Regions from separate parts of the Nitratireductor thuwali genome, predicted to be linked through region 2. Evidence: predicted binding sites of a transcription regulator. Region 2 holds the regulator's gene; each other region holds the start of a gene.

Region 1 (2,267 bases), 230 kb from region 2:
GACCGGCATCGTCGAGGAAACGTTCGGCGATGAGGCCGGCATTCTGCCGCAACGACAATTCTATCTCGGCTGCCGTCTCGGGATTGTCGCGCAGGAACTGCTTGGCGTTTTCACGGCCCTGGCCGAGGCGCTGCGAATTATAGGAGAACCAAGCGCCGGATTTCTCCACCACGCCGGCCTTGACGCCGAGATCGACCAACTCACCGAGCTTGGACACGCCTTCGCCATACATGATGTCGAACTCGACCTGCTTGAAGGGCGGCGCCAGTTTGTTCTTGACCACTTTCACCCGCGTCTGGTTTCCGACCACCTCGTCGCGATCCTTGACCGAACCGATCCGGCGTATGTCGAGGCGAACCGACGCGTAGAATTTCAGCGCGTTACCGCCCGTCGTCGTCTCCGGCGAACCGAACATGACGCCGATCTTCATGCGGATCTGGTTGATGAAGATGACCATCGTGTTGGAGCGCGAGATCGAGGCCGTCAGCTTGCGTAGGGCCTGGCTCATCAGCCTCGCCTGCATGCCCGGCAGCGAATCGCCCATCTCGCCCTCGATCTCGGCGCGCGGCGTCAGTGCGGCGACCGAATCGATGACAATGACGTCGAGCGCGCCCGAGCGCACCAGCGTGTCGCAAATCTCCAACGCCTGCTCGCCGGTATCGGGCTGGGAAATCAGCAGGTTCTCGAGATCGACGCCCAGCTTGCGCGCATAGATCGGATCCAGCGCATGCTCGGCATCGACGAAGCCGCAGATGCCGCCCTTTTTCTGCGCCTCGGCGACGGTGTGAAGAGCCAGTGTGGTCTTGCCCGAACTCTCGGGCCCATAGATCTCGATGATGCGGCCGCGCGGAAGCCCGCCGACGCCCAAAGCGATATCGAGGCCCAGAGAACCGGTGGGGATGGTCTCGATCTCGACGACCTTGTCGTTGGCGCCGAGTCTCATGATCGAACCCTTGCCGAAAGCACGCTCGATCTGTGAAAGCGCCGCGTCCAATGCCTTGGTTTTATCCACCGATTTTTCCTCTACCAGCCGCAATGAATTCTGAGCCATGATACAACACCCCTTCGTCGTCAATGGAGGCCTCGGCGGCCAATAATCGTTATTTTTATGTACACGCTTTGTTCTCTTTTTGCAACAGGAATTAATGTGCTGATTTTAAACGGAAATCCAATTATGTTCCCGATTCATTCCGTAATTCCTAAGAGGGATCGGCCCGCTGTCCGTTTTTTCGGATCTGGGGGTCGGGCGCCCCTTTGAGACGCAAAGGCGATTCGAACAGACCGGAAATGTGACGATGCCGAACCCGTTGCTCCTCGCCATAGGCGGTGCCCATCCCGACCGCCGCGGCCGCGTGCGCGGGGACCATATGGCCGAGACCTCCAATCCAGGCACGATGCGCGAGGATGTCGGCGGCGGCGCCTTCAACGCCTTGCGCATGGCCGTCCAGCGCGGCGTCCGCGGCGCGCTGTTTTCACTGCGGGGCGGCGACCTTGCCGGGCAGAAAGTGGAAGACGCGGTGGCAGCGGCCGGCATCGAGGACCTGTCGGCGACCTATATGGACAGGACCACCCCCAGCTACACGGCCATCCTGACCGCCCAGGGCGACCTCATCACCGGGCTGGCGGACATGGAACTCTACGAGACCGCCTTCGCCAAGCAGATGCGACGGCGCAAGATAAGAGACGCCGCGGCCGGCGCCGGCGCCATCCTGTGCGATGCCAACCTGCCCGAGGAGGCGATCCTGCGCCTTTGTGCGGTCAGCGCGGGCAAGCCGCTTTTCGCCATCGCCGTTTCGCCCGCCAAGGTAGTGCGTTTTGCGCCGGTGCTGGAACAGATTTCCTGCCTGTTCATGAACCGGAAAGAGGCCCTGTGCCTTGCGGGACTTGCGGAGGCGGCGGGACTGGAAGAGTTGGCGCAGGCTCTGCCGGCACTGGGCTTGAACGGTGGCGTCATCACATGTGGCTCCAAGCCGGCGATCGGCTTCCACGCCGGCCGGAGATGGCTGTTTAAAGCACCGCCACTTGCCCATATTGCGGACGTCACCGGGGCCGGCGATGCGCTGGCGGGCGCGGCTGCGGCGGCGCTGATGAACCACAAGGGTTTTCCGCAGGCCGTTCGCGAAGGCTTCGCGGCGGCCGCCCTTGCCCTTGAAGCACCACAGGCCGCACCGGTCCTGCGGGAAGACCTTTTCGAACAGGCGCTTGCCCGCGTGCCCGCGGCGGCGCAATTACGCTGAAACCAGTCGGAGTTCCCATGCCCGTTCCCG
Region 2 (2,267 bases):
TGCTGGCCGCGCCGCTGGCGGTCGTCGGCTTCGGGCTTCTTGTCGCGCGCGAGCTGCCCGCCGTGCTGATAAGCGAGGATGGCCGGCTGATGGGGGTGAGGACGGCCGATGGCGGCCTGGCGGTCAACCGCGCCCGGCCCAACGGTTTCACGATGGACGATTGGACCCGTGCCCTGAATGCCAAGATGGTGGTCAAGCCGCTGGTTGCCGGCAAGACCGCTGCGCCCGAGATGAAATCCCGCCAGTTTTCCTGCGTCAACGGGCTCTGTCTTATAGATAACCCGGCTGGGCATCTTATTGCCCACGCCGAGAATGCCGCAGCGGCAAAGCCAGTCTGTGAAACAGCATCCCTAATCGTCGTCGACGACGCAACGGCTTCAAATCTGTGCTCCGGGAGCAAGGCACTCGTCTTCACCAAGCGCGACCTCGCGCTCAGGGGAAGTGCGGCGGTCTGGCTGGCGGGTCCCGGCGAAGCGAGGACCGAATTCGCCCAGGCGATCAGCCAGCCCTATCGGCCCTGGCACACGCAGCGGCAATATTGGCGCGCCGCCCGCGGCCTTCCGCCTTACCGGCGCAAGACAGGCCAGGATCAGTAGCGCCGGATCAGCCCGATAAGCTTGCCCTGAACCTTTACCCGGTCGGGACCGAAGATGCGCGTCTCATAGGCGGGGTTGGCCGCCTCCAGCGCGATCGAGGCGCCCTTGCGGCGGAAGCGCTTGAGGGTCGCCTCCTCCTCGTCGACCAAGGCGACGACGATTTCGCCCGGATTGGCCGTCTGCGTCTCGCGGATGATCACCGTGTCGCCGTCGAAAATGCCGGCCTCGATCATCGAGTCGCCTTTGACCTCGAGCGCGTAGTGTTCGCCGCCCGTCAACATGTCCGGCGGGACGCCGATGGAATGCGTCTGGTGCTGAATGGCCTCGATAGGCACGCCGGCGGCGATCCGGCCCATGACAGGCACGGAGATTACACTGACGTCGTCGTCATTGCTCGCCGAGGGCTTCGGCCGCGAAGATGCGGCGGGCCTGCCAAGGCTGCCCTGGATCACGCTGGGCGAGAACCTGCGCTGGGCGTTGAGTCCCGGAGCGATGGAATCGGGAAGGCGCAGCACCTCCAGCGCCCGGGCGCGGTTCGGCAGGCGGCGGATGAAGCCGCGCTCCTCCAGCGCCGTGATCAGGCGGTGGATGCCCGATTTGGAAGCAAGATCCAGCGCCTCCTTCATCTCGTCGAAGGAGGGCGGAATGCCGGTCTCCTTCAACCGCTCGTGAATGAAGAGCAGCAACTCGTGCTGTTTGCGCGTCAGCATTGTTCCAACCTCGGGAATCAGAAAAACAAAACCAGAACAGACCGTATCTGTTCCATTTGTGTTCCGCAATACCCAAAATACAGGCAGGATTATCGCAGCATCAGCACGCGGCAGCGCTCTCCGGCCGCGCTCGCCGGGGCGCCGGGTTCGCGGATGATAAGGGCGTTGGAGGCGGCCAGGGTCGACAGCATCGACGAATCCTGCACATCGAAGGGCGAGGCCATCAGCCCGTCCTGCCCGGAAATGACCGAGGCGCGCACGTAGTCCTGGCGATGGTCGTTGGCCTTCATCGGTTGGGCAAGAATGGCCGAGCGCAGTTCGGGCAGATAGGTGCGGCCGGAAAACCGGGCGACCAGCGGCCTCAGGAACAGATGCGAACACACGAAGGTCGAGACCGGATTGCCGGGCAGTCCCAGAACCCGCGTTCCGCCGAACCGGCCGAACATCAGCGGCTTTCCAGGTCGCATCGCGATCTTCCAGAAGGCGAGCTCCATGCCTTCGCCGACAAGCACCTCGCGCACCAGATCGTGCTCTCCCACCGAGGCGCCGCCGAGCGTGACGATGATGTCGGCCGCCTCGCCCAGCGCGGCCCGTATGGCGCCGGCGATGGCGGCGCGATCGTCGCCGACGATGCCAAGATCAACGATTTCGGCGCCGTCCGCACGCGCGAGCGCCGCCACGGACAGATTGTTGGATGCCACGATCTGGTCGGGGCCGGGCTCGGTTCCCGGCGGCACGAGTTCGTCGCCCGTGGCGACGATGGCGATCCGCGGACGGCGCACGACCGGCAGGCGGCCATAACCTGCGGCTCCGGCCAGCGAGAGGGCGGCGGGATCGAGGACGCGGCCGGCATCGAGGAGAACGTCGCCTTGCTCGAAATCAAGCCCGGCGCGCCGGATATGGCGGCCGGGCTCCACGCTCTCCCGTGCCTCAACGACATCGCCGTCGGCCTCGGCGTTCT
Region 3 (2,267 bases), 710 kb from region 2:
TGCTCGTGCCTATGGCCGTGGGCTCCGCTCGCGCGTCGTCCATTGTCGTGCTCGAAGCGCTGGAAACCACCGTCAGCCCGTCGATGATCGTGCTTGGAAGCGCCGAACCGGCGGTCGTGCATCAGGCCTCGCCGGAAAAGACTGTCGAAAAGGCGGCGACCATCAGCCCCTCGATCATCGCCTATGGCGTGCCGGCGCAGCCCCCTAAAAGAACCGCCGACCAGGGGCAAAGTACGGAGCAGCCGCGCGGCCGGCAGGCCCTGGTCATCCGCGGCGGGATCAGCGGGGCTCCCTATCTGCGGGCGCAGGCAGGCGCGCCGGCGACACCGTCGCCCCGCCCATCCGGCGGCAGCCCCGCCGGCAATGCCGGCGACGCGCCGTCCCAACCCTCGCCGCCCATGCCTGCGACGCCTCCCTCCGGCTTGGCCAAGCCTGAATAGGCGGTTGATTCGTCCTTCAAACGGGCGCACCTTCCAGCCAACGCACCTGTCTTGGGGGAACCATGCTGACACTCATGAAGATGCTGCACCTCTTCGGTCTCATGCTGGGGGCTGGCGGCGGTATGGGAAGCATGTTCCTGGCGATGCAAGCCAGACGGCTGGACGGGCCGCCGCCGCCTGCGCTCGCCGCGCTTCGAAGGCGTTTCGGGATGGCCGGCTTCATCGGCATCCTGCTTCTTTGGGTCACCGGACTGTGGATGTGGCTTTCCGTGTACGACGGCGCGCTGCTCGGCCCGGCTTTCATTCTCAAGCTGGTGGTCGCCGCTTTCATCCTTGGCGTCGGCATCTTCGGCTTCGTCGCCATGCAGAGGGCGACGCCGGGCTCGCCGCCGCCCGCCCTGCTGCGCCGGCTCGGCCCGCTTTCGGGCGTCGCGGCCTATCTTGCCGTGGCGCTTGCCGTTCTGGTGTTCGGCTAGTTTCACTCAACGGATCTCGCCTCCACCCATCGCGGTCGTTGTTCCGCAGCCGGCAGATTGTTCTTGATTTGTTCTCATTCTGCGAATAGGAATAGATTCATGAAGCGAATCGCAAGCACGGCTGGCGCAGGCTGCGGAGGCAACCACGATGGAACAGATTACCCGAGCGGACATTGCAGCCTCCAAAGGCGGAGGCGTTTCGATGGCCAATGCGATAATCGAGGAAGCGGGCGTTCGTATTGCCGATACCAGGCGCCGGGGACGCGCGGCGGGGGTCAACCCGACCGGACGTTTTGAACCGCTGACCCGGCATGTCTTCGACGACGGGTGGGAGACGCTGGAAGACCTGCCGCCCTTCAAGACCGAAGTGCAGGTGGAAAAGCCCCGCACGATCATCACCAAAAATTCGTCGCCGGACATTTCCTTCGACCGGTCGATAAATCCGTACCGCGGCTGCGAGCATGGCTGCGTCTACTGCTTCGCGCGGCCGACCCACAGCTATATGGGGCTCTCGGCGGGCCTGGATTTCGAAGCGCGGCTTTTCGCCAAGCCGGATGCGGCGCGGCTTCTGGAAAAAGAACTCTCCAAGCCGGGCTACCAGCCGCGGACGATCGCCATAGGCACCAACACCGATCCCTACCAGCCGGTGGAACGGAAGTGGCGGATCATGCGCGAGGTGCTCGAAGTGCTGGAGGCACACAGGCATCCTGTCGGCATCGTCACCAAGTCGGCCCTTGTCACGCGCGACATCGACATATTGGCGCGCATGGCCGAACAAGGTCTTGCCAAGGTTGCGCTGTCGGTCACGACGCTGGACCGGAAGCTTGCCAGGACGATGGAGCCGAGGGCGGCGACGCCGCCGTTGCGGCTGGAGACGATCCGCAAGCTGAGCGACGCCGGCATACCCACTTCCGTCATGATCGGCCCGGTGATCCCCGGCATGACCGACAGCGAGATCGAGCGCATTCTGGAATCGGCCCATGCGGCCGGCGCGCGCGAGGCAGGCTATATCATCCTGCGCCTGCCGCTCGAGGTCAGCCCGATCTTCAAGGACTGGCTGCTGCGCCACTATCCGGACCGCTACCGGCATGTGATGTCGCTGATACGCTCCATGCGCGGCGGCAAGGATTACGATGCCGAATGGGGTAAGCGGATGAAGGGCACCGGTCCCTATGCCTGGCAGATCGGCCGCCGCTTCGAGATTGCCGCAAGGCGCATCGGTCTCAACCGTGAGAAGCTGAGCCTGCGGACCGACCTTTTCACGGCGCCCGCCGGCGCAGGGGAGCAGCTCGTGCTCCTGTGACGGGGCTCGCGGGGGCCCTGCAGAACTTCCGTCGCACGCCCTGCCCCG

What was found. The regulator LexA, encoded in region 2, represses DNA repair genes until DNA is damaged. The targets are predictions, from matches to a motif close to TGTTCNNNNTGTGTTCNG.
Region 1: a site for LexA is predicted at 1,176-1,193, ahead of recA (recombinase RecA). Genes of this name have one in related genera too.
Region 3: a site for LexA is predicted at 975-992, ahead of NTH_RS16060 (PA0069 family radical SAM protein). Genes of this name have one in related genera too.

Annotation. Positions count from the first base shown of each region.
Region 1 covers NZ_CP030941.1:3,802,467-3,804,733, reverse strand. Annotated here, with positions in the region: gene recA (recombinase RecA) at 1-1,051, opposite strand, end outside; gene NTH_RS18420 (PfkB family carbohydrate kinase) at 1,296-2,237, shown strand; gene NTH_RS18415 (pseudouridine-5'-phosphate glycosidase) at 2,255-2,267, shown strand, end outside.
Region 2 covers NZ_CP030941.1:4,028,443-4,030,709, forward strand. Annotated here, with positions in the region: gene NTH_RS19520 (ComEC/Rec2 family competence protein) at 1-596, shown strand, start outside; gene lexA (transcriptional repressor LexA) at 590-1,306, opposite strand; gene glp (gephyrin-like molybdotransferase Glp) at 1,396-2,267, opposite strand, start outside.
Region 3 covers NZ_CP030941.1:3,319,819-3,322,085, reverse strand. Annotated here, with positions in the region: gene NTH_RS16070 (hypothetical protein) at 1-440, shown strand, start outside; gene NTH_RS16065 (hypothetical protein) at 503-916, shown strand; gene NTH_RS16060 (PA0069 family radical SAM protein) at 1,065-2,219, shown strand.